Regions from separate parts of the Streptomyces sp. NPDC026417 genome, predicted to be linked through region 1. Evidence: predicted binding sites of a transcription regulator. Region 1 holds the regulator's gene; each other region holds the start of a gene.
The links. Region 1 encodes HspR, which represses chaperone genes until heat shock. Its sites were predicted from a motif close to TTGAGNNNNNNNNNCTCAA; they were not measured.

Region 1 (9,429 bases):
CAGGTTCTGCAGCGTGCTGAGGCTCAGCCCGTTGAAGGCGCTGACCAGCGGATACGAGGCGAAGTAGGCGGCCTCGTAGTGGTCCACGCCGGTGAGGGCGCCCTCCAGGCCGCGCAGCGTCATGATCGCGAGGCCGATGATGAGGATGACGGCCTCGACGAAGTAGGCCTGGCCGAAGTTCGAGCCCGCGAAGCGGGACTTGCGGCCGGGCCGGGTCGGCAGCGAGAGCTGGCGGATGACGATGAGGGTCAGGATGCCCAGCGCCGTCATCAGGCCGATGAACTCGACGAAGATCTCGTACGGCAGCCAGTGGCCGATGACGGGCAGCACCCAGTCGGCCTCGAAGAGCTGGCCGAAGGCGTTCACCAGCGTGGCGACCAGCGAGAAGAAGCCGACGGCGACGAACCAGTGTGCGACACCGACCACGCCCCAGCGGTTCATCCGGGTGTGGCCGAGGAACTCCCTGACCACCGTGACGGTACGCGCTGCCCAGTCGTCGGTACGGGTGCCCGCGGGGACGTCCTGGCCGAGCCGCACGAACCGGTAGATCTGTGCGATGGCTCGGGCGAACAGCGCCACGCCGACTACGGCGAGTACCAGCGACACAATGATCGCGGCGAGTTGCATTTGGGGGCTCCTCGGGCCTGCGAGGTGGTGCTTCGAGAGTGATTACTAAGCGGTAACTTATGCAGTCCGTCTGAGACTACCCATTTCCAGCGCCGCACTGTAGCCAGGCGGGCGGTGATCTGTGTCGCTGAGGCTTGCCTCACAGGGGCACCGCACCTCCGGACCGCGGGGCCGCGGCCCGCCCGGTGGAACCGGATGCTGTCATTCACACCATATTGCGGCATTTCTCCCCGGCGTGGACGTACGCTCCCCGGGCACCCGGTGTCGGATTGCCCCGGCTCGGCCATTCGGGGGTCACCCAAGGCGCACGCAAATACCCAGCTCAGGACCCTGTTGCGCGTAAGGAACGGATAAGAGTTGAGCCTCCCCGACTCAGCTCTGTTGACCACACGCCCGGCGTGATGCACACTTGAGTCCGTTCCACTCAAGTCAGCTGGAGGAATTGACATGGCACGTGCGGTCGGCATCGACCTGGGCACGACTAACTCCGTCGTCAGCGTTCTGGAGGGCGGCGAGCCCACCGTCATCACCAACGCCGAGGGCGCCAGGACCACGCCGTCCGTCGTCGCCTTCGCCAAGAACGGTGAGGTGCTCGTCGGCGAGGTCGCCAAGCGCCAGGCGGTCACGAACGTCGACAGGACGGTCCGTTCGGTCAAGCGCCACATGGGCACTGACTGGAAGATCAACCTGGACGGCAAGGACTTCAACCCGCAGCAGATGAGCGCCTTCATCCTGCAGAAGCTGAAGCGCGACGCCGAGGCCTACCTGGGCGAGAAGGTCACGGACGCGGTCATCACCGTCCCGGCGTACTTCAACGACTCCGAGCGTCAGGCGACGAAGGAGGCCGGCGAGATCGCGGGCCTGAACGTCCTGCGCATCGTGAACGAGCCGACCGCCGCCGCCCTGGCGTACGGCCTCGACAAGGACGACCAGACGATCCTCGTCTTCGACCTCGGTGGCGGCACCTTCGACGTGTCCCTCCTGGAGATCGGCGACGGCGTCGTCGAGGTGAAGGCCACCAACGGCGACAACCACCTCGGTGGTGACGACTGGGACCAGCGCGTCGTCGACTACCTGGTGAAGCAGTTCCAGAGCGGCCACGGCGTGGACCTCTCCAAGGACAAGATGGCTCTCCAGCGTCTGCGCGAGGCTGCCGAGAAGGCCAAGATCGAGCTGTCCTCGTCCACCGAGACCTCGATCAACCTGCCGTACATCACGGCGTCCGCCGAGGGCCCGCTGCACCTGGACGAGAAGCTCACCCGGGCGCAGTTCCAGCAGCTGACGGCCGACCTGCTGGAGCGCTGCAAGACGCCGTTCCACAACGTGATCAAGGACGCCGGCATCCAGCTGTCCGAGATCGACCACGTCGTGCTCGTCGGCGGCTCCACCCGTATGCCGGCCGTCGCGGAGCTCGTGCGCGAGCTGACCGGCGGCAAGGACGCCAACAAGGGCGTCAACCCGGACGAGGTCGTCGCCATCGGCGCCGCCCTGCAGGCCGGTGTGCTCAAGGGTGAGGTCAAGGACGTCCTGCTCCTCGACGTGACCCCGCTGTCCCTCGGTATCGAGACCAAGGGAGGGATCATGACGAAGCTCATCGAGCGCAACACCACGATCCCGACCAAGCGCTCCGAGATCTTCACGACGGCCGAGGACAACCAGCCGTCCGTGCAGATCCAGGTCTACCAGGGCGAGCGCGAGATCGCGGCGTACAACAAGAAGCTCGGGATGTTCGAGCTGACCGGTCTGCCGCCGGCGCCCCGCGGCGTCCCGCAGATCGAGGTCGCCTTCGACATCGACGCCAACGGCATCATGCACGTGACCGCGAAGGACCTGGGCACGGGCAAGGAGCAGAAGATGACCGTCACCGGCGGCTCCTCGCTGCCGAAGGACGAGGTCGACCGGATGCGCCAGGAGGCCGAGAAGTACGCGGAGGAGGACCACGCCCGCCGCGAGGCCGCCGAGACCCGCAACCAGGGCGAGCAGCTCGTCTACCAGACCGAGAAGTTCCTCAAGGACAACGAGGACAAGGTCCCGGGCGAGGTCAAGACCGAGGTCGAGGCCGGCATCGAGGAGCTGAAGGCCGCGCTCAAGGGCGAGGACACCGCCGAGATCCGCACGGCCACCGAGAAGGTCGCCGCCGTCTCCCAGAAGCTGGGCCAGGCGATGTACGCCGACGCCAACGCCGCGCAGGCGGCCGGTGGCGCCGAGGGTGCCGCCGGTGCCGAGCAGCCGAAGGGTGCCGACGACGACGTCGTCGACGCCGAGATCGTCGACGAGGACCGCAAGGACGGTGCCGCGTGACGGAGGAGACCCCGGGTTTCGAAGAGAAGCCTGACGTCCCTTCCGGCGCCACCTCTGACGACGCCGAGCCGCAGGCCGCCACCCCCTCCTCGGAAGAGGAGGCGGCGGCGGCCCCGGACGGGGACGCAGCAGCACAGTTGGCCGGCCTGACGGCCCAGCTGGACCAGGCCCGCACCGCGCTCACCGAGCGCACGGGGGACCTCCAGCGGCTCCAGGCCGAGTTCCAGAACTACCGCCGCCGGGTCGAGCGCGACCGGATCGCGGTCAAGGAGATCGCCGTGGCGAACCTCCTGACCGAGCTCCTGCCCGTACTCGACGACATCGGCCGCGCGCGGGAGCACGGCGAACTGGTCGGCGGCTTCAAGTCGGTGGCCGAGTCGCTGGAGACCGTCGCGGCGAAGATGGGCCTGCAGCAGTTCGGCAAGGAGGGCGAGCCCTTCGACCCGACCATCCACGAGGCCCTGATGCACAGTTACGCGCCGGACGTCACCGAGACGACGTGCGTGGCGATTCTGCAGCCTGGGTATCGCATCGGCGAGCGCACCATCCGCCCCGCGCGGGTGGCCGTCGCCGAGCCCCAGCCCGGGGCGCAGACGGTCAAGGCGGACTCCCCGGAGTCGGCCGAGTCGGCCGAGGACAAGGAGAGCGGTGGCCCGGACGAGGGCTGACGTTGTACGGACGAGGGAGGAGGGACGTCGAGGATGAGCACCAAGGACTTCATCGAGAAGGACTACTACAAGGTCCTCGGCGTCCCCAAGGACGCCACCGAGGCCGAGATCAAGAAGGCGTACCGGAAGCTCGCCCGCGAGTTCCACCCGGACGCCAACAAGGGCAACGCGAAGGCGGAGGAGCGCTTCAAGGAGATCTCCGAGGCGAACGACGTCCTCGGTGACCCCAAGAAGCGCAAGGAGTACGACGAGGCGCGCACCCTCTTCGGCAACGGCGGCTTCCGGCCCGGTCCCGGCGCGGGCGGCGGCTCCTTCAACTTCGACCTGGGCGACCTCTTCGGAGGCGGTGCCCAGGGCGGCGGTACGGCGGCCGGCGGCTTCGGCGGCGGCATAGGCGATGTCTTCGGGGGCCTGTTCAACCGCGGTGGCGCGGGCACCGGCGCCCGGACGCAGCCCCGGCGCGGCCAGGACATCGAGTCCGAGGTCACGCTGAGCTTCACGGAGGCGGTGGACGGCGCGACGGTCCCGTTGCGCATGTCCTCCCAGTCGCCCTGCAAGGCCTGTTCGGGCACCGGCGACGCGAACGGCACACCGCGCGTGTGCCCGACGTGCGTCGGCACCGGCCAGGTGGCCCGGGGATCGGGCGGCGGCTTCTCGCTGACCGACCCCTGCCCGGACTGCAAGGGCCGCGGCCTGATCGCCGAGAACCCCTGCGAGGTCTGCCGGGGCAGCGGCCGGGCCAAGTCCTCCCGCACGATGCAGGTGCGCATCCCGGCCGGGGTGAGCGACGGCCAGCGGATCAGGCTGCGCGGCAAGGGTGCCCCGGGCGAACGGGGCGGCCCCGCCGGCGACCTGTACGTGGTCGTGCACGTGGACGCGCACCCGGTCTTCGGCCGCAAGGGCGACAACCTCACCGTCACCGTGCCCGTCACCTACCCGGAGGCGGCGCTGGGGGGCGAGGTGCGCGTGCCCACGCTGGGCGGGCCGCCGGTCACCCTGAAGCTGCCGCCGGGCACGCCCAACGGCCGCACGATGCGGGCGCGGGGCAAGGGCGCGGTCCGCAAGGACGGCACACGCGGCGACCTGCTGGTCACCGTCGAGGTCGCCGTCCCCAAGGACCTCTCGGGCAAGGCTCGCGACGCGTTGGAGGCGTATCGCGAGGCGACCGCGGAGGAGGATCCGCGGGCGGAGCTGTTCCAGGCCGCGAAGGGAGCATGAGGACGCCATGGACGGAATCGGCCGTCGACGCAACCCGTACGAACTGACCGAGGAGACGCCGGTCTACGTCATCTCGGTGGCGGCCCAGCTCTCCGGTCTGCACCCGCAGACCCTGCGTCAGTACGACCGCCTCGGCCTGGTCTCTCCCGACCGCACGGCCGGGCGGGGCCGGCGCTACTCGGCCCGCGACATCGAACTGCTGCGTACCGTTCAGCAGTTGTCGCAGGACGAGGGCATCAACCTGGCGGGCATCAAGCGGATCATCGAGCTGGAGAACCAGGTCGCCGCCCTCCAGTCCCGGGTCGCGGAGATGGAGGCGGCCCTCGACGGAGCCGCGGCCGCGATGCAGCAGCGCGAGGCCGCCGTCCACGCCTCGTACCGGCGGGACCTGGTGCCTTACCAGGACGTCCAGCAGACCAGTGCGCTGGTGGTCTGGCGGCCCAAGCGGTCGTCCGAGCAGTAGGCGCGCACGCGTCACCCCGTACGTGCAGGGGCCGGGAGGTGAGGTTCACCTCCCGGCCCCTGCACGTGCGGGGACGCGGCCCAGGCGGCCCGGCGGCCCCCTTCCGGCCGGCGCCGGGCCGGCTGCGCGCTGCACGTCGCGATCGCCGGCGGGGCGGGCGGCCTCAGGTCGCTCCGCGGTCGCCCAGGGCGCGGGCGCAGCGGGCCGCCATGCGCCGGGTCTCCTCCTCCACATGGGCGGCGAGCAGCGGGTCGGCGGCGATGCGTTCCAGGAGTCCGGCGATGCGGCGCAACCGCACCGGCACCGGGGCGGGAGCGACGGGCCGCAGGCGCAGCCGTTCGCGGACGGCCTCCTCCAGTTCCACGACCCCGTCGGTGATGTCGCGCACGGCGTCCGGGACGGACAGGCGTACGGACGGGGCGGGCCCGCCCGCCGCGGGTTCCGCGGGGCCGTCCGGGAGCCCCTCCCGGGTTCCCGGGGCCAGTGCCTCGACGAGTGCGGGGAAGCGGCGGACGAGCGAGCCGATCCAGACCGCGCTCCCCGTCGTTCGGGCGCCGCTCATCCGGCGACCTCCCTCCCACCCGCTCGATGGGAACAGGCGTTCGATTAATGGGCCGAGGGACACCTTCGCACGGGGTGGCGGCGTACGCAAGTGGCTACTCTCCGTGAGGGACGGAGGTGTGGACGGGGGTGCCGGAACTTTCCACGAAGTGGAGAGGGCGCAACGTTCCCGCACGTCCGGAGAGTTGGTACCTTCACACGCCACACACAGAAGGCCGTTGCCATCTCGTTAAGTGGTTACTCCTTGACGCTGCGGTGATCGCCGCGTTGGCTTTCAGCCACCTGGTCGCAATGCTGCGTCCTCGTCCGGAAGGCACATGAAGTGAACACCCGAATCCGTATGCGTCGTACTGCCATAGCCTTGGGCGCATTTGCCATGGCTGCCCCGCTCGCCGCCTGCGGCGTCGTGGACGGCATCGGTGGTGACGGCAGCTCCGCCAGCCCCAAGAAGGGCGACGACATCACGGTGGGTCTGCTCCTTCCGGAGAAGGAGAACTCTCGCTACGAGAAGTTCGACTACCCCATCATCGAGAAGAAGGTCCTCGAACTCACCAACGACAAGGGCCGGGTCGAGTACGCCAACGCCGAGCAGGACGCGGCCAAGCAGAGCAGCCAGCTGGAGCAGATGGTGGCCGACAAGGTCGACGTCGTGCTGCTGGACGCGGTGGACTCCAAGTCGATAGCGGCCGGAGTCAAGAAGGCGAAGGACGCGGGCATCCCCGTCATCGCGTACGACCGCCTGGCGCAGGGGCCGATCGACGCGTACATCTCCTTCGACAACGAGCTCGTCGGCGAGGTGCAGGGCAGGGCGCTGGTGGAGTCGCTCGGCGCCGACGCGGCCAACCGCAAGATCGTCATGATGAACGGTTCGGTCACCGACCCGAACGCCGCCCAGTTCAAGGCGGGCGCCCTCGGCGAGCTCGAGGGCAAGGTGCAGATCGCCAAGCGGTACGACACCAAGGACTGGAAGCCGGAGAACGCCAAGACCCAGATGGAGCAGGCGATCACGGCCATCGGCCTGGACAACATCGCCGGTGTCTACTCCGCCAACGACGGCATGGCGGGCGCCGTCATCGAGGCCCTCAAGGAGACCGGCGCCACCAAGATCCCGCCGGTCACCGGTCAGGACGCCGAACTGGACGCCGTGCAGCGCATCGTCTCGGGCGACCAGTTCATGAGCGTCTACAAGTCGTACCCGCAGGAGGCCGAGGCCGCGGCCCAGATGGCCGTCGCGAAGGTCCAGGGCCGGTCGATCGAGTTCGACGCCCTCACCCGCGACAAGGTCGACAGCCCCACCACGAAGAAGGTCCCCGCGCAGCTGGTCCCCGTGGTCGCGCTGACCAAGAAGAACATCCAGGAGACCGTCGTGGAGGAAGGTTTCTACACGGTCAAGCAGATCTGCACGTCGAAGTTCAAGGCGGACTGCGCGGCGATCGGCCTGAAGTAGGCCCGTCCCGGGCGCGTACCCCGGCCGGACCGCATGCGCGGAGATCCGGTGAAAAGGGCGGCGCCGAGAGTGGGACGAACGGGACTCCCCGGCAGCGTGCGGCAGTTGGACGACTCGAAGATCGTCTACTGTTGCGCGCTGCCACATCGTGATCACGGGGGAGATGTAAACGGATGCGCGCGACGAACGAGGAGACACGGCGGAGCCCCGGGGGCGCGCGGACCACGGGAGCGGTGGCGGGGCTGGTGCTCTCCCTCGGTCTGCTGGCCGGCTGCGGCTCCGGTGACTCGGCCGGGGAGGCCGCGCACCGGGGCGGCGGCTCGGACGGCTCCGGCGGGGCGTCACAGGCCGGGCCCGCCTACCGGGGCCCCCGGCTGCCCGGACTCGCCGAACGGGCGGCGTGGAGCCTGCCCGCCGCCGGGAGCGGCGGCGCCCCGGGCGTGCTCGACCTCGGCGAGGCGTTCGTCTTCGCGAAGGGCGCCGACGGCGCCTACCTGGCGGACTTCGACGCCGCGGGGGAGCCCGAGAGCGGCAAGAACCGGGTGCTGCACCTGTCCGACGAACCGGAGGAGCTCGTCCTGGAGTTCCGGGACGCCGAGTCCGGCGGCGTACGCAGGAGCCTGAAGGTGAAGGCCGACTCCGTCACCGCCACCACCTGGCACGACGGTGTCCCCGCTCTCGCCGTCGGGACGTCCCGGACCGACGGCTCCGACGGACTGACCGAGGAGACCGTCACCTCGACGGCGACCCTGTACGACGCCGCCGGGACCGAGCTGGGCGTGAGCGGACTCCCGCAGGACCCGAACAGCCTGGTGGACCGGTCCACGTACGCCGCCGCCTTCCTCCTGGAGGGCCACCGCGTCGGGGTCGCCGACGGAACGCTTCGCCTCACGCCCCTCGACGGCGGTGACGCCCGCACGGTCGCATGCACCGGTGCGCAGGCCGACTGCGCCTTCCTCCCCGAGACCGGCGAGGCCACCGGGGCGTCCACGTACGCGCCGCTGGTCACCGGCGACTACTTCGCGGGCTTCGAGAACGCCTCCGGCTACGAGAGCGACCCGGAACAGGTCACCCTCTCCGACCTCGGCACCGGCCGGAAGGTGTGGAGCAGCGCCGACGTCGAGCCGCCCCGGGGCGTGGAGTTCACGGACGACGGCGACCGGAGGTCCGAGGGCATCAGGGTGCTGCGGGTCGCGGACGGCAGGGTCCTCACGGCCTGGCAGACCGCCGCCGGGTCGGATGTCTGGATCGACGCCTGGTACGAACTGGAGGGCGGTGGTAAGGCGGTCGCCTCCTGGCCGAGCGTCAAGGAGCCCCTCCTCTCCGCGTCCGGAGACCTGGCGGCGGCGGCCACGGACGAGGGCACGGTCGTACGCGAGACGGCCACCGGCAAGCAGCTCTGGGCCCAGGGGGCGGGCGAGAAGGCGCTGACTCCCCTGCGCTTCTCCGCGGACGACTCGGTGCTGTACGGCACGACCGGGGGCGACCTCGCCGTGGCGGTCGACGCACGCACGAAGGACGTGCTGGGCAAGGACCTGCCCGCGGACCGCGTGCCCTTCTTCGACGACGCCACCCGCTACGGCTACCTCGGCACCGAGGACGGCTTCTTCGTCTTCGAACCGGCGTCCTGACGACCGCGTCCCGGCCGGCCGCCCCCTCGACCGTAGACATCCGGCCACCCGTCCCGGGGGCCCGGCGTCCCGCCGCGCCGACGCGCACGGGCGCGGTGCGGGGTGCCGGGACGGTCAGCTTGTTGCAACGGGCCGTTGCGGAGGTGGGGATATGTGCCGACGTGTCGGGGCGATCGGGGGCAGCCGCGGGAGAGAGGCGTGTTGCGATGGCGGACCGGGCCGCGCATAGTGTCGCTGCGGAAGACGCCGAGGCGTTGCATCGCGCAAGACGCTGGAGCCAGGAGTTTGGAGCCAGGGGTGGGAGATGGCGGGGCACGGGACGGACACGCATCCGCACGGTGCTGACCGGCTGTGCGAGGCCGGGGACCGCGTGTATTCCCGGGCCGTGCGGCGGGGCCGCGTGCTGCGCTCGGACGCCGACGCGGTGCCGTGCCTGCTCGAACTGGCGCTGCTGCACCCGGACCCCGACGACATGGGCTGGCTGGTGCCGACCTCGCCGCAGGAGGTCATGAC
Region 2 (9,429 bases), on a different contig from region 1:
GCTTGGTGTCGGCGTCCGACGAACTCTCCGTGGTGGTCGGCAGACCGGTGACCGGGTCGATCGAGGTCCGCTCGGAGCGCGGGACGTTGAGCGCCGCGAGGAGCAGCCCGCGGGCGGCGGCGGCCTGCTGGACGGCGGTGTCGAGTTCGGCGAGGGCGTACGCGCCGGAGCCCGCGCGGGGCGGCAGCAGCTCCGCCAGTTCCTCGGCCAGGCCGTGCAGTTCGGTGATGGCCTCGGAGTACGCCTGGTGCGCTTCGAGAGCGGTGCTCTTGCCGGTCAGCGCGGCTCTGCGCACGGTCGCGACGGCGTCCAGGTCCTCGCGCAGCGAGGCGGGGGCGTCGGTGTCCGCGCGCAGTTCCTCGACCTGCCGGTCCACCCGTGCGCTGCGCTGCTCGGAGGGCGCCTTGGTCTTGGGGCGGCCGGCCGCGATGTACGAGGTGACCTCGTCGCGCTCGTCGGCCAGCGAGTGGGCGAGGGTGAGCGCCTCCTGGGTCTGCCGGGCGAGCGTCACCAGATCCTGGGAGTCGCTCAGTTGCCCCGAGGCGGCGAGGACGGTCGGGGCGCCCGCTCCCGCGATGGCCGCCGCGACGACCGCCACGGCGACGATGAGCCGGTTGCGTACGTGGGCGGGACGGCCCCTGCCCGCGGAGTCGGCGGCGGCGTCGCCGGTCGCACCCTCCTTGGAGGCCGTCTGCTTGCCTGTGCGCCGAGGCCGCATTTTCTGCACCGGTGCTCGCATTCCTGACTCGTGTACCCATGGGCCCGGGTGACGTTCCGTCAACTGGGGCGTCCGCCGCCCGGTACGGCTCCCGACCCTCCCAGTGCCGGTGGGCAGTGGTCCCGCATCGTCCGAGCCGCCACCCGAAGGAGTGAACCTCGGCGAGGAGTTGGCGGGCAAGTTCCCGCGGCGCGTGCCGCGGGCCCGCGCGGCGGGCCGGTTGGACGTCGGCGGCGCGCTTTGGCAGTATTCGCCGCCACGCGTCACCGGAGTCGATCATTCCATGCCAAACCAGGCGTCTGACCTGGCGGTCGGCGCCGTCCGGCGGCCGGCGCCGGTCTTCGGTCAATGGTGTGAAGGCCTCGTGCAGACTGGCCGGATGCGCACTGAACTCGTCACGCGGCCCGGTGACCCGGACCGCCCCAATGAGGACTTCGCCGCGGTCGGACTTCCGGCCTCAGGACAGGGCGGCGCCCTGGTCGTGCTGGACGGCGTGACGCCCCCGAAGGGGGACGCCGGCTGTCGGCATTCGGTCCCCTGGTTCACCGCGCGACTGGGCGGGGCGCTGACCGAACTATCCGTTTCGCAACCGGATGTGACGCTGCCGGAGGTGCTCACGCACGCGATCCGGCGGACGGCCGCGGCACACGCCGACACGTGTGACCTTTCTCACCCGCGCACGCCCCAGGCAACCGTCGTCCTCGCGCGCTGGTCCGCCCACACGGTCGAATACCTGGTGCTGTCGGACTCCGCGCTGCTGCTCCAGGCCCCCACCGGCGAGGTGACCGCGGTGCTGGACGACCGCCTCTCCCGCATCCCGATGGCCTCCCTGGCCACGGACGCCGTCGCGGACGCGACCGTCCGCAACAAGGAGGGCGGCTTCTTCACCGCGGCGGCCGACGTCTCGGTGGCCCGGCGGGCGGTGACCGGGACCCTGCCCCGGCGGGACGTCCGCGCCCTGGCCGCCCTGACGGACGGGGCGGCCCGCTGGACGGAGAAGTTCCATCAGGGCGGCTGGACGGACCTGTTCACCCTCGTCCGCAAGGAGGGTGCGGAGTCGCTCGTCGAGCGCACCCGGGCGCTGGAGACGGCGGACGCCGAGAACCGGACGCATCCGCGCCGCGGCAAGACCCACGACGACGCGACGGTGGTGTTCGTGGAGCTGTGAGCCCCCGGGAAGGGGCCGCCGGCGGTCCGGCCCCGGACGGCGCCCCTACGCGCCTTCCACTCCCCGGTTCAACTGATGCAGCAGCCGCGCCAGTTCCGCGACCTCGCGCGGGTCCCAGCCGGCGAGCTGGCGGACGTAGCGCGCGCGGCGCGCCTCCCGTACCGCCCGGAAGCGCACCCGTCCCTCCTCCGTGAGGTGGACGAGCCAGGCGCGGCCGTCCGCCGGGTCGGGCTCGCGGGCGACGAGGCCGAGTTCCTCCAGGGCGCGCAGCTGGCGGGACATGGTCGCCTTCCCCACCCCGATGTACGCGGCGAGTTCGGTGGCCCGCTGGCGGCCGCACTCCTCCAGCCGGACCAGGAGCCCGTAGGCGGAGGACTCCAGGTCGGGGTGGACCTCCCGGGCCATCTCGCCGGAGGAGGCGCGGGCGCGTCGCAGAAACACGGTCAACTCGCGTTCCAGCGCGGGGAATTCCTGGTCCACACCATTCCCCGCCGTGGTGGATTCGACGTGATGCCCGTCGTCCGTCGCGTGCTCGTGCACGTCAGCACCCCTGACCCGGTTTCCCGATCCTGAAAGTTTCCGCCAAAAGTGGCCGTTGCCGCAGCTCCGTCAGTATTTCGCAGGAGTAGACCAACGGCAGCCTCCGGCCCCTCTTCCCACCCCCTCTTCTACGTGCGTAGCTTCTTCAGCAGGCAAAGACTGGCATGCCCACGCCATCGACCGGTCGAGGACGACCCGTCTCCCCAGGAGCGCGTGCGGCTGCCCGTGGTTCTCCCGCTCTCCCCCCACCGAGCATCACCGCGCACCACCGAACCCCTCGGAGGCACGCCATGCCCGTGCACAGATGCGGAACCGCCCGCCCCCCGCGCTTCGCCCAGCCTCTCCCCAGGGCCGGCGTCCTGCTCGCCGCGCTCGCCCTCCTGCTCACCCTTCCGGCGACGCTCGCCGAGGCCGCAGACACGCCCGCCCGCGGCTCCGCCCACATGGGGATGGGCGTCCTCGCGCACGACGGCCGGGACGGGACGCCGTCCACCGGTGACGCCGCCCAGACGGAGGGCGTCGACGTCAGCAGCCACCAGGGCAACGTCGCCTGGTCGACCCTGTGGAACAGCGGGGTCAGGTGGGCCTACGTCAAGGCGACGGAGGGGACGTACTACACGAGCCCCTACTTCGCCCAGCAGTACAACGGCTCCTACAACGTGGGCATGATCCGCGGCTCGTACCACTTCGCGACCCCCGACACGACCGGCGGGGCCACCCAGGCGAACTACTTCGTGGACCACGGCGGCGGCTGGTCGCGGGACGGCAGGACCCTGCCGGGCGCCCTCGACATCGAATGGAACCCGTACGGAGCCGCCTGCTACGGCAAGACCCAGAGCGCGATGGTCACCTGGATCCGCGACTTCCTGAACCAGTACAAGGCGCGCACCGGCCGGGACGCCGTCCTCTACACGGCCACCACCTGGTGGACCCAGTGCACCGGCAACTACGGCGGTTTCGCCACGGCCAACCCGCTGTGGATCGCCCGTTACGCCGCCGACCCGGGCACGCTGCCCGCCGGCTGGGGCTTCTACACGATGTGGCAGTACACGTCCTCGGGCCCGACGGTCGGCGACCACGACAAGTTCAACGGCGCCCTCGACCGCGTGGCCGCCCTCGCCAACGGCTAGGGGCCGTCCGGCACGACGGCGCGGGAAGGCCCGGACCCCGCAGGGGCCCGGGCCTCCCCGACCGGTGGGCGTCCCTCACGCCGCCACCGGCACCTCCGCCTCCGCGCCGTTCGTCGCCGGGGCGAGCGCCAGCTCCAGTACCTGGCGGACGTCCGTGACCGCGTGCACGTCGAGCTTCTCCAGCACCTCGGCCGGGACGTCGTCCAGGTCGGCCTCGTTGCGCTTGGGGATGACGACCGTGGTCACACCCGCCCGGTGGGCGGCCAGCAGCTTCTGCTTGACGCCGCCGATGGGCAGCACCCGTCCGGTCAGGGACACCTCACCGGTCATCGCCACGTCCGTGCGGACCAGTCGGCCGCTGAGCAGCGACGCCAGGGCCGTCGTCATCGTGACGCCCGCGCTCGGTCCGTCCTTCGGGACGGCGCCCGCCGGGAAGTGGATGTGCACACCCCGGTCCTTCAGGTCGCCGACCGGCAGCTCCAGTTCGGCTCCGCGGGAGCGCAGGAAGCTCAGCGCGATCTGCGCGGACTCCTTCATCACGTCGCCGAGCTGGCCCGTCAGGGTCAGACCCGCCGCGCCCGTCTCCGGGTCGGCCAGCGACGCCTCCACGTAGAGGACGTCGCCGCCCGCGCCGGTGACCGCGAGGCCGGTCGCGACCCCGGGCACCGCCGTACGGCGCTCGGCCGGGTCCTGGGCGGACTCCGGCACGTGGTGCGGCCGCCCGATGAGACCGCGCAGATCCGCGTCGGTCACCGTGAACGGCAGCTCCCGATCGCCCAGTTCGTGCTGGGCCGCGACCTTGCGCAGCAGCCGGGCCACCGACCGCTCCAGGTTCCGCACACCCGCCTCCCGGGTGTACTCGCCGGCGAGCTTGCGCAGCGCGCTCTCGTCGAGCGCGACCTCGTCCTTCTCCAGACCGGCCCGCTCCAGCTGACGCGGGAGCAGGTGGTCGCGGGCGATGACGACCTTCTCGTCCTCGGTGTAGCCGTCCAGGCGGACCAGCTCCATCCGGTCGAGCAGCGCCTCCGGGATGGCTTCGAGCACGTTGGCCGTGGCCAGGAACACCACGTCCGAGAGGTCCAGTTCGACCTCCAGGTAGTGGTCGCGGAAGGTGTGGTTCTGCGCCGGGTCGAGCACTTCGAGCAGCGCCGCGGCAGGGTCCCCGCGGAAGTCGGAACCGACCTTGTCGATCTCGTCGAGCAGCACGACCGGGTTCATCGACCCGGCTTCCTTGATCGCGCGGACGATCCGGCCGGGCAGCGCGCCGACATAGGTGCGGCGGTGGCCCCGGATCTCCGCCTCGTCCCGCACACCGCCGAGGGCGACACGGACGAACTTGCGGCCCATGGCGTGCGCGACGGACTCGCCGAGCGAGGTCTTGCCGACGCCGGGCGGTCCGACGAGCGCGAGCACGGCACCGCCGCGCCGGCCGCCGACCACGCCCAGGCCCCGGTCGCCGCGCCGCTTGCGCACCGCCAGGTACTCCGTGATGCGCTCCTTCACGTCCTGCAGGCCCGCGTGCTCGGCGTCCAGTACGCGCTGGGCGCCCCGGATGTCGTACGCGTCCTCGGTGCGCTCGTTCCACGGGAGTTCGAGCACGGTGTCGAGCCAGGTGCGGATCCAGGAGCCCTCGGGCGACTGGTCGCTCGCGCGCTCCAGCTTCTCGACCTCCTTGAGAGCGGCCTCACGGACCTTCTCGGGGAGATCGGCGGCCTCCACGCGCGCCCGGTAGTCGTCGGACTCCTCGCCGTCCTGGGAATCCCCGTTCAGCTCGCGCAGTTCCTTGCGTACGGCTTCGAGCTGGCGGCGCAGCAGGAACTCGCGCTGCTGCTTGTCGACGCCTTCCTGGACGTCCTTGGCGATGGACTCGGCGACGTCCTGCTCGGCGAGGTGCTCGCGGAGCTGCTCGGTGGCCAGCTTCAGCCGGGCGACCGGGTCGGCGGTCTCCAGCAGCGCCACCTTCTGCTCCGTGGAGAGGAAGGGCGAGTAACCGGAATTGTCGGCGAGGGCGGAGACGTCCTCGATGGCCTGCACCCGGTCCACGACCTGCCAGGCGCCGCGCTTGCGCAGCCAGCTGGTGGCGAGGGCCTTGTACTCCTTGACGAGGTCCGCCACCTGGCCGGGCAGCGGGTCGGGCACGGTCTCGTCGATTCGCGTGCCCTCGACCCACAGGGCGGCACCGGGGCCGGTGGTGCCCGCGCCGATCTTCACGCGCCCCCGCCCGCGGATCAGGGCGCCCGGGTCGCCGTCGGCCAGGCGGCCGACCTGCTCGACGGTGCCGAGCACGCCCGTGCCCGGGTACGCCCCGTCGACGCGGGGCACCAGCAGCACCTTCGGTTTGCCGGGTTCGGACCGCGCGGCGGCCTGGGCGGCCTCCACCGCGGCGCGGACGTCGGCGTCGTTCAGGTCCAGCGGAACCACCATTCCGGGCAGCACGACCTCGTCGTCGAGCGGCAGCACGGGCAGGATGAGCGGTGTGAACGCCGTGGACTCAGTAGCCATGATCTCCCCTTCGGCAGTCAAGTTGAGCTATGCCGACTCAATGCACGTGAGCCTCCGATTGTTCCCCTCGCCGCGTTCGCTCTGAGCGATCACTTCCACGGACCGCCATCTCGACCCGCGCAGGCAGGTTGGGTAATACTCCAAATACGTCATTGCCTATTACGGAGGTTGCGGTGGGCGGGATCGTGCGGGCGTGGGTGGACGGGTGGGTGGTGTCCCGGGGAGCGGCACCGCCCGTGACGGAGCGCTGGGGGTACACGATCGACGTGGGGCAGGCGGAGCACGTCACACGGCACGTGTTCGACGCGACCGGGGACGCCGTCGAGGAGGCGGCCGTGCGGAAGGTCGCGGACGCGGTGACCGGGACCGGCGTGTGGCTCAAGGTCTTCGCGGAGCCGTCGGCCGTCGGGCCCTCACTGGGCGCGGGCTGGTGGGTGGACCCGGAGCCGGGTTTCCTCATGACGGCCGGGCTGACCGGCTCCGGCACGACGTCCGGCGACGGCGGCGGGCCTCCGCAGGGGTACCGGCTGCGCAGCTGGTCGCGGGGCGGGGTGGGCCACGCCCTCGTCGTCGCGCCGGACGGCTCCTGGGCGGCCCACGGCCAGGTCGCACCGACCGGCGCGACCGCGGTCCTCGACCGGATCGAGACCGCCCCGGAGCACCGCCGCAGAGGCCTGGGCCGGCTGGTCGTCCGCACCCTCGTCCACACGGCGGTCGCGCAGGGCGCCGTGACGGGAGTCCTGGCCGGCACACCGGACGGCCGGGCCCTGTACGAGTCCCTGGGGTGGCGGGTGGAGGCGCCGCTGACGAGCGCGCGCCACACGGCGGGCTGAGAGGGGCGCCGGGCGGCGAAACCCGACGAGGGCACCGGCCCCGGCTCGGGGGCGCGGTGGCCCCGGCCGGGGCGGACTCCCACCGCTGCGGCCCCCGGCGCACGAGCCCCGGGGGCGGCCGGGGCGGTCGAGCCCGGGAACGCCCGGGCGGTCGCGGGGCGGCCGGGGCGGTCGAGCCCCGAGGTCGCCCGGGCGGTCGGAAAATCCCGCCGGGACCTGCCGCGCAACTGCCAGGATGGGCGCCATGACTGCCACGTACGACACCCCTGTGGTCATCGATCGCCGGGAGGGCCCGTACGGCGAGGTCGTGCTGCGGCGCCACGGCGGGCTGCTGCAGATCATCGCCAACGGATGCTTCCTGATGGACACCTCCGACGGCCGCTCGGAGCGGCTGCTCGTCGACGCCGCGTACGACGCCCTGGACGGGCGCGCGGCGCCGAGCGTGCTGATCGGCGGCCTCGGCGTCGGCTTCTCGCTCGCACACGCCGCCGCGGATCCGCGCTGGGGCCGCATCACCGTCGTCGAGCGCGAGTCGGCCGTCATCGGCTGGCACCGCGACGGACCGCTCTCCGCGCTGTCCTCCGAGGCGCTCGCCGATCCGCGGACGGAAATCCTGGAGGCCGATCTCGTCGCGCACGTCAATGAGATCTCCGCCACGTACGACGCCCTGTGCCTGGACATCGACAACGGACCCGGCTGGACGGTCACCGAGGGCAACGACAGCCTGTACGCCGAGGCCGGACTGGCAAGCTGCGCACGGGCGTTGAGGCCCGGCGGCGTGCTCGCGGTGTGGTCCGCGCAACCCTCTCCGGAATTTGAAGGAACCTTGCGGAATGCCGGATTCCAACGGGTGCGTACCGAAGAGATCCCCGTTGCCCGGGGCGTTCCCGACGTGGTGCACCTCGCGGTAAGGCCTGGATAGCCGAGCCGCGGTGACTGCCCGTACTCTGCTTCCCTGACGCGGATCATTCAAGCGTCAAGCGCAGTCATGGGATCACCCCACGGATTCCGGAAAGCACACTTCAGGGGCGGGCGATGGAGCAGACACACACCTCCCACAACGGCACGGCGGCGACGCCCGGCGCTCAGCGGCGGGTGCTGGTGGTCGAGGACGACCCGACGATCGTCGACGCCATCGCGGCCCGTCTGCGAGCCGAGGGATTCCTGGTGCAGACGGCGGGCGACGGCCCGGCCGCGGTCGACACCGCCGAGGCCTGGCAGCCCGACCTGCTGATCCTCGACATCATGCTGCCCGGCTTCGACGGCCTGGAGGTCTGCCGCCGCGTGCAGGCCCAGCGCCCGGTACCCGTCCTCATGCTCACGGCCCGCGACGACGAGACGGACATGCTGGTCGGCCTCGGCGTCGGTGCCGACGACTACATGACGAAGCCGTTCTCGATGCGCGAGCTGGCCGCCCGGGTGCACGTCCTGCTGCGCCGCGTGGAGCGTGCCGTGGTGGCCGCGTCGACGCCGCGCAGCGGCATCCTGCGCCTCGGCGAGCTGGAGATCGACCACGCCCAGCGCCGGGTCCGGGTCCGCTCCGAGGACGTGCACCTGACGCCCACCGAGTTCGACCTGCTGGTCTGCCTGGCGAACACCCCGCGCGCGGTGCTGTCCCGCGAGCAGCTGCTCGCCGAGGTCTGGGACTGGGCGGACGCCTCCGGGACGCGCACCGTCGACAGCCACATCAAGGCCCTGCGCCGGAAGATCGGCGCCGAGCGCATCCGCACGGTCCACGGCGTGGGCTACGCGCTGGAGACCCCGACTCCCTGAGCCGGGCCGCTGTTCGGGACCTCTTGAGGGGGCGGATGTGATGAGCGGGTTCGGGGCGCGCAAGGGTGCAGGCCCCTGGGGAGGCGTACGGCCCTTCTCGATCAAGACGAAGCTCGGCACGCTGGTCGTGGTCTCCGTCCTCATCACCACCGGCCTGCTCATGATCGCGGTGCGCACCGAGACCGAGCTGCGCTTCATCACCGTCTTCTCGATGATCGCCACCCTGCTGATCACGCAGTTCGTGGCGCATTCGCTCACCGCCCCGCTGGACGAGATGAACACGGTCGCCCGGTCCATCTCGCACGGCGACTACACGCGCCGGGTGAGCGACGGCCGCCGGGACGAGCTGGGCGACCTGGCCCAGACGATCAACCTCATGGCGGACGAGCTGGAGGCCCAGGACCGCCAGCGCAAGGAACTCGTGGCCAATGTCTCCCACGAGCTGCGCACCCCCATCGCCGGCCTGCGCGCGGTCCTGGAGAACGTGGTCGACGGCGTCTCGGCCGCCGACCCCGAGACGATGCGCACGGCCCTGAAGCAGACCGAGCGCCTCGGCCGCCTGGTGGAGACCCTGCTCGACCTCTCCCGGCTCGACAACGGCGTCGTGCCGCTGAAGAAGCGCCGCTTCGAGGTCTGGCCGTACCTGTCCGGCGTCCTCAAGGAGGCCAACATGGTAGCCTCCGCGCGCGCGGGCATCGCCTCCGGCTCCGGCAGCCACACCCGCACGGACGTCCACCTGCACCTGGACGTGTCCCCGCCCGAGCT
Region 3 (9,429 bases), on a different contig from region 1:
GTCCAGAAGGCCTTCTACTCGCTGATCCTGGACCGCCGCATCGGCGCCTACGAGCTGCCCGCCGGGTCCATCGTGATCGGCGCGGGCAACCGGGCCACCGACAACGCGCTGGCCCGCCCGATCGCCTCCGCCCTCGTCAACCGCCTCACCCACGTGCACCTGGAGGCCTCGCCGAAGGACTGGCTGGCCTGGGCCGGCGCCCACGGCATCCACCCGTGGATCCTCGACCACCTCACCGACCGCCCCGACCACCTGTGGTCCAAGCCGCCCAAGACCGAGGAGCCCTTCTCCACGCCTCGCTCCTGGCACATGCTCTCCGACGCGCTGCACTCCTTCGGTCCCGCCCTCGACGAACCGACCCTGAAGATCGTCGCGCACGGCACGCTCACCCCCTCCCACGCCGTCGCCTTCTGCGGCTATGTGAAGGTCGTGCGCAGCCGGTTCGGCATCGAGGCCATCATCAGGGGCGACGCCCGCTGGCCGGGCCGCCCGGAGGACCGCGACCTGCTCTACTACCTCGCCGAGTCCTTCCGGGGCCGTCTCGTCAAGGAACTGCCCGCCGGCCGGGAGCACCTGTCGGCGAACGGCCGGCAGACCGCGTACCGCGCCAAGTCGCTGCTCGTGCAGCTCGCCGAGATCTCCGTCGAGGTCGCCCAGAGCGTCATCGCCGCGGACGCCGACGGCAACCCCGTGCTGCCCGCCTGGTTCCTCGTGGAGGCGGCGCGGGACATGCCGCGCCTGGTCGAGGCGCGCCGGTGAGCCGCACGGCGAAGCAGCGGGCGAAGCGGCCGGACGCGGCCGCGGAGGCGTTCGCGGCGGGGATGCAGCTCGTCCACGCCAACCCCGCGCTGGCCGCGACGAGGGTCACCGTCTGCCGCCAGGAGAGCTGTCCGGCCGGGCCCCGCGACGGCCTGGTCCGGGTCGACTCGTGCGGCACGCTCCACGCCCACGCCACGCGCCGCGCGGCCCCCGCCGAGTGGGCCTGGGCCATCGCGCACGGCCTGATCCACCTCGGTTTCGGCCATGTGCCGGCGGCGACCGGTGAGCGCGAGCAGCCGGACCGCTTCGACCTCGCCGCACGCTGCGTCGTCGTCAACCGCTTCCTGCTCACCTTCTCCGTCGGGCGCACCCCCGAGGACCTGCCCGCCTCCTACCCCGACGGCGACGAGGAGCAGCTGGCCGCCCGCTGGCGCCGCGACGGCATTCCGCCCGTCTACGAGCACTGCGGCACGGCCGGCGGCGCACCCGACCAGCTCCTCGTGCCCTGGAACAGGTGGAGCGGGCGCACCCCGGACTGGCAGCTCGACTTCGCGCACGCCCTGACCCGCACCATGGCCACCGCGATGGACCTGGCGGGCGGCCGGCGCGACTCGATGACCGGCGCGCCCACCCGGCTGCAGCCCTGGGAGCGGGCACTGAGCTGGTTCGTGTCGTCGTACCCGCTGCTCGGCGGGATCGCGGCCGGCATCACCCTCGTCGCCGACGCGGAACTCGCCCGCGCGCACGACATCTCCGTCGCCGCGGTGGACGCGGAGGCCGGCGAGATCTACGTCAACCCGCTGCTCCGGCTGGAGGACGAGGAATGGCGGTTCGTCCTCGCCCACGAGATGCTGCATGCCGCGCTGCGCCACGGCGACCGCTGCGGCCCCCGCGATCCGCTGCTCTTCAACGTCGCCTGCGACTACGTCGTCAACGGCTGGCTGCTCGCCATGCAGATCGGCACGATGCCGGAAGGGCTCCTGTACGACGCCGACTTGACGGACCTCTCGGCCGAGGAGGTCTACGACCGCATCGTGGGGGACCTGCGCCGGATGCGGCGCAGGTCCACCTTGTGCGGGAAGGGCCGGCCCGACATCCTCGGCGGCCCCCTCGGTCCGCCCCGCGACGTCGTCGACCTCGACGAGTTCTACCGCCGCGGTCTCACCCGGGGCCTCGACCTGCACCAGCAGCTGGACCGCGGCTTCCTGCCGGGCGGCCTCGTCCAGGAGATCCGTACGCTCAGCCACCCGCCCCTGCCCTGGGACGCCCGACTGGCGCGCTGGTTCGACGAGTTCGTGCCCCGGCCGGAACCCGTCCGCAGCTATGCGCGCCCCGCCCGCCGGCAGGCCGCCACGCCCGACATCCCGCGCGCCGGGCGGTACTTCCCGCCCGAGGAGGTCGCCCGCTGCACCTTCGGCGTCGTCCTCGACACCTCCGGCTCGATGAACAGCACCCTGCTGGGCAAGGCACTGGGTGCCATCGCCTCGTACGCCGAGGCCCGCGACGTCCCGGCCGCCCGCGTGGTGTTCTGCGACGCGGCCCCCCACGACGCCGGATACCTTCCGGTCACCGAGATCGCCGGGCGGGTCCGGGTCCACGGCCGCGGCGGCACGGTGCTGCAGCCCGGCGTCGACCTCCTGCACCGGGCCGACGACTTCCCGCCGGGCGCGCCCGTCCTGGTGATCACCGACGGCGTCTGCGACGTCCTGCGGATCCGGCGCGAGCACGCGTACCTCGTTCCGCAGGGCGCACGCCTCCCGTTCACCGCTCGTGGCCCGGTCTTTCGCGTGACCTGAGCCCGAGTGTGATCGGATAGGGGTCACGAAAACCCGGGAACGGGACCACACCCGAAAGGACTCATCGTGGCAACCACGCGCTCCGCACACACTGTGTGGGAAGGCAACCTGTTCAAGGGCAACGGCGTCGTCACCTTCGACTCCTCCGGCAGCATCGGCGAGCAGCCCGTGACCTGGGCGTCGCGCGCCGAGGAGGCGAACGGCAAGACCAGCCCGGAGGAGCTGATCGCGGCCGCCCACTCCAGCTGCTTCTCGATGGCCTTCTCGAACATCCTCGACAAGGCGGGCACGCCGCCCACCAAGCTGGTCACCTCGGCCGACGTGAACTTCCAGCCCGGCGAGGGCATCACCGGCATCCACCTCACCGTCGAGGGCACCGTGCCGGGCATCGACGAGGCGGCCTTCGTCGCCGCCGCCGAGGACGCCAAGGTCAACTGCCCGGTCAGCCAGGCGCTCACCGGCACGACGATCACGCTGTCGGCCAAGCTGGCCTGACCCGCGCCCGTCCGACGATGCCGCGCCCCGTCACGGGGCGCGGCATCGTCGTTTGCCGGGCAGGCGGCATTGACAGATGTCCGCTCAAGTTTTGTGCTGGAGAGGGGGAGCGGCCGGTCGGAAGGGGACGGACATGGCGCGTGCGGTCGGGATCGATCTCGGTACGACGAACTCGGTGGTGGCAGTCCTGGAGGGCGGTGACCCCACCGTCGTCGCCAACGCGGAGGGTGCCCGCACCACCCCCTCGGTGGTGGCCTTCGCGAAGAACGGCGAGGTCCTCGTCGGTGAGGTGGCCAAGCGCCAGGCGGTCACCAACGTGGAGCGGACGGCGCGTTCGGTCAAGCGGCACATGGGGGACACCGCCTGGCGGTTCCCGGACCGGGGGGACGTCGACGGCACCCGCTACCGGGCCCAGGAACTGTCCGCGCGGGTCCTGCAGAAGCTGAAGCGCGACGCGGAGTCCTACCTCGGCGAGGAGGTCACGGACGCCGTGATCACCGTGCCCGCCCACTTCGACGACGCCCAGCGCCAGGCCACCAAGGAGGCCGGCGAGATCGCGGGCCTCAGGGTGTTGCGGATCATCAACGAACCGACGGCCGCCGCCCTCGCCTACGGGCTCGACCGGGGCGAGGAGCAGACCGTCCTCGTCTTCGACCTGGGCGGCGGCACCTTCGACGTCTCGCTCCTGGAGATCGGCGACGGCGTCATCGAGGTGAAGGCCACCAACGGCGACACCCGGCTCGGCGGCGACGACTGGGACCAGCGGATCGTCGACCACCTCGTCACCCGCTTCAAGGGCGCGCACGGCGTCGATCTCGGCCGGGACAAGATGGCGCTGCAACGGCTGCGCGAGGGGGCCGAGAAGGCGAAGATCGAGCTGTCCGGCTCCTCCGAGACGACCATCTCACTGCCGTACATCACGGCCTCCGCGGACGGCCCGCTGCACCTGGACGAGAAGCTGACGCGCGCCCGGTTCCAGGAGCTGACGGCCGACCTCCTCGACCGCTGCAGGGCCCCCTTCCACCAGGCGGTCGAGGACGCGGGGGTGAAACTGTCCGCGGTCGACCGCGTCATCCTGGTCGGCGGCTCGACCCGGATGCCCGCCGTGACCGACCTGGTCAGGGAACTCACCGGCAAGGACCCGCACAAGGGCGTCAACCCGGACGAGGTGGTGGCCGTCGGGGCGGCCCTCCAGGCGGGTGTCATCCGCGGCGACGTCAAGGACGTCCTGCTGCTCGACGTCACCCCGCTGTCCCTCGGCATCGAGACCAAGGGCGGCATCATGACCACCCTCATCGAGCGCAACACGACCATTCCCACCCGGCGTTCGGAGATCTTCACGACGGCCGCCGACAACCAGCCCTCGGTGGGCATCCAGGTCTTCCAGGGCGAGCGCGAGATCGCCGCGTACAACAAGAAGCTGGGCGTGTTCGACCTCACGGGACTGCCGCCCGCGCCGCGAGGGGTGCCGCAGATCGAGGTCGCCTTCGACATCGACGCCAACGGCATCATGCACGTCTCCGCGAAGGACCTCGCCACCGGACGCGAGCAGAAGATGACCGTGACCGGCGGCTCGGCGCTCCCCAAGGACGACATCGACCGCATGATGCGCGAGGCCGAGCGGTACGCCGACGAGGACCGCAGACGCCGCGAGGCCGCCGACACGCGCAACCAGGCCGAGCAACTGGTCTACCAGACGGAGAAGTTCGTCCGGGACAACGAGGAGCGCATTCCCGCCGGCACGCAGGCGGAGGTCGGCTCGGCGATCACGGAACTCAAGGCCCTCCTCGACGGCCCGGCCGACACGAGCGCCCTGCGCGCCGGCGTCGAGAAGCTGGCCGCGGTCAGCCAGCAGATGGGGCAGGCCATGTACGCACAGGCCCGCCGGTCACCGCCGCAGGAACCGGCCGGCGCCCCGGCCGAAGAGCGCGCCCCGGCCGACGAGGACGGCGTGGTGGACGCCGAGATCGTCGACGACGACAGGCCCGGCGGCGGGAGCGGCGACCGGGACGGCACCGCGGGCACCGGGTGACGGAACCGGTCCGCCGGGCGGTTCAGAAGCTCTCGCGGTACTCCCGCAGGAGCGCCTTGGTCCGCTCGGCGGAGGCGGCCCGCGCCGACATGTGGTCCAGCACCTCCAGATGCAGGGCCACCTCCAGGCGCGAGTCGAGATAGAGGGCGCCGGTCAGGTACTCGCTGTAGACCATGTCGGGCAGCTCGGGCTCCGCGAAACGGAACAGCGTGAAGGACGTGTACGTCCCCCGGTGCGGGCCGTCCGCGTACTCGGCGATCTGCAGCGTGATCTCGTCGTTCTCGGCCGCTTCGAGGAGCCGGTCGATCTGGTCGCGCATGACCTCGCCGCGAATGCTCACCGGGCGCCGCAGCACGGTCTCGTCCATGATCACCCAGAAGCGGGGCGGCTGTTCCCGGGTGAGCAGCTTCTGCCGCGTCATGCGCAGGGTGACGTGCCGCTCCACGGCCGCCGGGTCCGTCTGCCCGACGGTGCCGGCCTCCATGACGGCGCGCGCGTAGTCCTCGGTCTGCAGCAGCCCCGGCACGAAGTGCGGCTCGTACGACCGGATCATCCGGGCGGCGCCCTCCAGGCTGATGTGCATGCTGAACCAGTCCGGCAGCACATCGTGGAACCGCTGCCACCACCCCGCCTGATTGGCCTCCTCGGCCAGCGCGATGAAGCCCGTCACCTCGTCCTGGGGCACACCGTAGGTCGTCAGCAACACCTGGAGATACGGGATTTTGAGCGCGACCTCGGCCATCTCCATGCGCCGTACGGTCGCCGGGGCCACACGCAGCACGCGCGCCGCCTCCTCGCGCCGCAGCCCGGCGGCCTCCCGCAACTCCTGGAGCCGCCGTCCCAGTATCACCTGCCCCACGGTGGGCGCCGCCCGCCGCTCACTCACGCCACGCCTCCCCACGCGCCGAAGTACGTGAGCAGTGTGTCATGTTCCCCCGGAACCCTCACGGGGTCGGACGCATCACCCGTCCCGGCACGCGCTCGGTGATGGATCGTCAGGACACTTGTTGATGAAGGAACTTGGCGGTGGCCGGGTCCGCCGGGAGGAAGGTCTCGATGGCCAGCTCGGCGACCGTCACGTCCATCGGGGTGTTGAAGGTCGAGATCGAGGAGATGAAGGACAGCACCCGCCCGCCGTGCTCGATCCGCAGGGGCAGCGCGAAGGGCGCGACCGGCTCGTCCGGCTCCTCGGAAGCGGAGTGCTCCGGCACCGGGTGGGCCGCCACCTCCTCGTACAGGGCGCGCAGCGCGTCCGAGCGGTGGAGGGCGATCTGCCGGTCCATCTGCGCGAGCAGGTGCTCCCGCCAGGTGCGCAGGTTGCGGATGCGGGGGGCCAGGCCCTGCGGGTGCAGGGTGAGCCGCATGGCGTTCAGAGGGGGTTCCAGCAGGAACTCCGGGACGCCCTCCAGCAGCATGGTGATCCCGCGGTTGGCGGCGAGCACCGTGTACGTGGCGTCCACCACGAGCGCCGGATAGGGCTCGTAGCCCTGGAGCAGGCGCTCCATGCCCTGACGCAGCGCGTCCATCGACGGGTCGTCGAGCGGGGTCTCGGGGTAGCGGGGGGCGTACCCGGCGGCCAGCAGCAGCGCGTTGCGCTCCCGGACCGGCACGTCGAGGTGCTCGGCGAGACGCAGGATCATCTCCTCGCTGGGGCGGGCGCGGCCGGTCTCGACGAAGCTGATGTGGCGGGCCGAGGAACCCGCCCGGAGTGCCAGCTCCAACTGGCTCACCCGCCGCTGCTCGCGCCAGCCCCGCAGCAGCGGGCCGACGCCCTTCCCGGGCGGGGCGGTCGGGGGTCCGGCGGCCTCGGACACGGCTCTGGTCATGGGAGGACCGTAGCCGAGGAGCGGAACGGCGTGCCCGGGCCGGGAAGGGGGCCGGACCGCCACGGTCCTCGCGGCGGCCGGCCGAGGGTGGCGGCGGACACAGGGGGATGGAAGCTCGCGGCGTGGTCAGGGGGGTGGGCGACTCCCGGGGACGGGCTCGCGCCGGGGCCATGGTGGGGCAGCCCCGGGGAGGACCACCCGGCGTCGACCGGGTCCGGTGCCGCGACCGTGGCGCGTCCCTGTGGCAGGGTGAGTGTGAGCCCCTGCGCACCCCCGTCGTGAGAGAGGACCGAGGTCATGGCCGTCGAGCCGCTGCCCCGGAAGGAGATCGAGGACCGTCTGGCACAGCTGCCGGGCTGGTCGCTCGACGGAGACCGGATCGCCCGCTCCTACCGGCTGGGATCGCATTTCGCCGCGACCGCGATGGTCGTGCACATCGCCCAGGTGCAGGAGGAGCTCGACCACCACTCCGACCTCACCCTCGGCTACAACACCGTCGCCCTCACCGTGAACACGCACAGCGTCGGCGGCGCGGTCACCACCCTCGACTTCGATCTCGCCCGCCGGGTCGAGGAACTGGCCGCGGCCCACGGCGCGAGCTGAGCGGCGGCGCGGCACCGGCTCCGGTGCCGCGACACCCCCTAGGTGTCCGCCCGCCGGGTGAAGTCCATGACCCAGTTGGTCAGCCAGGTCTCTTCGTGGTCGACGGAGAAGGCCTGTTCCCAGCGGGCCGTGGTGGCCGAGACACCCGACCACAGGTACCGCACCCGTACGTCCCTGCCGTCGTGCGTGTCGTCCCCGTGGAACGTGCCGAGGCCCTCGACGAACCCGCCGGCCACCGGCGGGAACAGCCGGCCGCTGCGGCTGGACGACCAGTGCAGCGACCACTGCCCGCTCTCCGGTTCGAAGAGCCTCAGTGTGAGTCCGGTCCAGCCCTGGTCCGGCACCTTCATCTCGTCGATGTTCGCGGCCCCGCCGAACAGGCTCCGGCAGTGGGCGACCGCCCCGAACGCGTCCCAGCCGCTGCCGGGGTCGAGGAAGTCGGTGAGCCGGCGGTGGGCGACGTCCCACCTGCCGTGCAGGAAGTCGAAGTCGTGCGGGCTGCTCATCAGCGGTCTCCTGTGGTGCCCTCGGGAAGGGAGTCGGCGAGATAGGCGTCGAGGTCGGGGGTGCCCGGCGCGAGCAGATGCCGGACCCAGGCGTCGCGCTCGTGCAGGATCGGCGGCAGCTCCCACACGCAGCCGATCCACGGGCGGTCGAGGGTGACGAAGTGCGTCGGGTCGCGGTCCGGGCAGCCCAGCACCGGCTGGCCCGCCGCCGCGCCGCGGAAGTGCAGGACGTTGTCCCACACCCAGCTGTAGGCGTTGAGGTACGCGCCGTCGTCACCGCCCCGGTGCAGCACGACGAACGTCGCCGGCGGGGTGCCGTCCGGCACCGGGAGGAGCCGCGGCAGCATGGCGTAGGCCGCCCGCTGCACGTCCGGTGCGATGCCCGCCGCGTCGGCGGTGACGTGGTAGCGCTTGACCCACCGGCCCGCCACCTCGATCGGCGGTGGCACGGTCAGCAGCTTCTCGGCGAAGTCCGGGGAGGCGGGCGGCGGTGCGTCGTCCTCGGGGACCGGCCCCGGCACGGCACCCCGGGTGTCCGGGGCCGCGCCCTGGTTCGTGTACGTCATGGAGGGAAGCTAGAGGGCCTCCACTGACATCCTCTGTCAGTGAAGCCCGAAGGGATCTGGGACGCTGGCCGGGTGAAGTCAGCGCGCCTCGTGTCGATCCTGCTGCTGCTCCAGACCCGCGGGCGGATGACCGCCGCCGAGCTCGCCGAGCGGCTGGAGGTGTCGGTGCGTACGGTCTACCGGGACGTCGAGTCGCTGCACGCCGCCGGTGTCCCGCTCTACGGGGACGCCGGCCACGCGGGCGGCTACCGGCTCCTCGACGGCTACCGCACCCGGCTCACGGGCCTGACCACCGACGAGGCCGAGGCCCTCTTCCTGGCGGGCGCGCCCGGCCCCGCCGCCGAGCTGGGCCTCGGCTCGGTTCTGGCCGCCGCCCAGCTGAAGGTCCGCGCCGCCCTCCCGCGCGAGCTGCGTGAGCACGCCGACCGGGTCGGCGGCCGCTTCCACCTGGACGCGCCCGGCTGGTACGCCGACGGCGCCCGGGCGCCCCACCTGCCGGCCGTCGCCGACGCCGTGTGGAACAGCCGCGTCCTGCACGTCCTGTACCGCCGCTGGCGGACCCCCACCGACGTGGAGCGCCGGCTCGAGCCGTACGGCCTGGTCCTGAAGGCGGGCCGCTGGTACGTCGTGGCCGGACCGGGCCCCCGTACGTTCCGTGTCGACCAGATCCTCGAACTGGCGCCGACGGACGAGGAGTTCGCGCGTCCCGAGGACTTCGACCTCGCCGGGTACTGGACCGCGTACCAGCGGGATTTCCATGAACGACTGCACCGGGGCGAGGCGGTGGTCCGGCTCGCCCCGGGTGCGGTCGCCCGCCTGTCGCCCGCGGCCGCGCGCGCCGTCGAG

Region 2: lon (endopeptidase La) is a predicted target of HspR. The motif match lies at 6,081-6,099, and genes of this name have one in related genera.
Region 3: dnaK (molecular chaperone DnaK) is a predicted target of HspR. The motif match lies at 3,120-3,138, and genes of this name have one in related genera.

What each region holds. Positions count from the first base shown of each region.
Region 1 covers NZ_JBVHPY010000008.1:11,284-20,712, forward strand. The annotation lists gene ACZ4NT_RS14740 ((Fe-S)-binding protein) at 1-627, opposite strand, end outside; gene dnaK (molecular chaperone DnaK) at 1,075-2,928, shown strand; gene grpE (nucleotide exchange factor GrpE) at 2,925-3,596, shown strand; gene dnaJ (molecular chaperone DnaJ) at 3,630-4,814, shown strand; gene ACZ4NT_RS14760 (heat shock protein transcriptional repressor HspR) at 4,822-5,277, shown strand; gene ACZ4NT_RS14765 (hypothetical protein) at 5,441-5,839, opposite strand; gene ACZ4NT_RS14770 (substrate-binding domain-containing protein) at 6,215-7,285, shown strand; gene ACZ4NT_RS14775 (hypothetical protein) at 7,459-8,916, shown strand; gene ACZ4NT_RS14780 (helix-turn-helix transcriptional regulator) at 9,302-9,429, shown strand, end outside.
Region 2 covers NZ_JBVHPY010000005.1:119,495-128,923, reverse strand. The annotation lists gene ACZ4NT_RS10170 (sensor histidine kinase) at 1-727, opposite strand, end outside; gene ACZ4NT_RS10165 (protein phosphatase 2C domain-containing protein) at 1,098-1,886, shown strand; gene ACZ4NT_RS10160 (MarR family transcriptional regulator) at 1,932-2,426, opposite strand; gene ACZ4NT_RS10155 (lysozyme) at 2,717-3,556, shown strand; gene lon (endopeptidase La) at 3,632-6,058, opposite strand; gene ACZ4NT_RS10145 (GNAT family N-acetyltransferase) at 6,232-6,891, shown strand; gene ACZ4NT_RS10140 (spermidine synthase family protein) at 7,136-7,813, shown strand; gene ACZ4NT_RS10135 (response regulator transcription factor) at 7,927-8,664, shown strand; gene ACZ4NT_RS10130 (sensor histidine kinase) at 8,705-9,429, shown strand, end outside.
Region 3 covers NZ_JBVHPY010000009.1:8,505-17,933, reverse strand. The annotation lists gene ACZ4NT_RS16180 (AAA family ATPase) at 1-759, shown strand, start outside; gene ACZ4NT_RS16175 (DUF2201 family putative metallopeptidase) at 756-2,555, shown strand; gene ACZ4NT_RS16170 (OsmC family peroxiredoxin) at 2,622-3,050, shown strand; gene dnaK (molecular chaperone DnaK) at 3,184-5,082, shown strand; gene ACZ4NT_RS16160 (helix-turn-helix domain-containing protein) at 5,105-5,968, opposite strand; gene ACZ4NT_RS16155 (helix-turn-helix domain-containing protein) at 6,078-6,908, opposite strand; gene ACZ4NT_RS16150 (4a-hydroxytetrahydrobiopterin dehydratase) at 7,206-7,511, shown strand; gene ACZ4NT_RS16145 (hypothetical protein) at 7,550-8,017, opposite strand; gene ACZ4NT_RS16140 (hypothetical protein) at 8,017-8,583, opposite strand; gene ACZ4NT_RS16135 (helix-turn-helix transcriptional regulator) at 8,656-9,429, shown strand, end outside.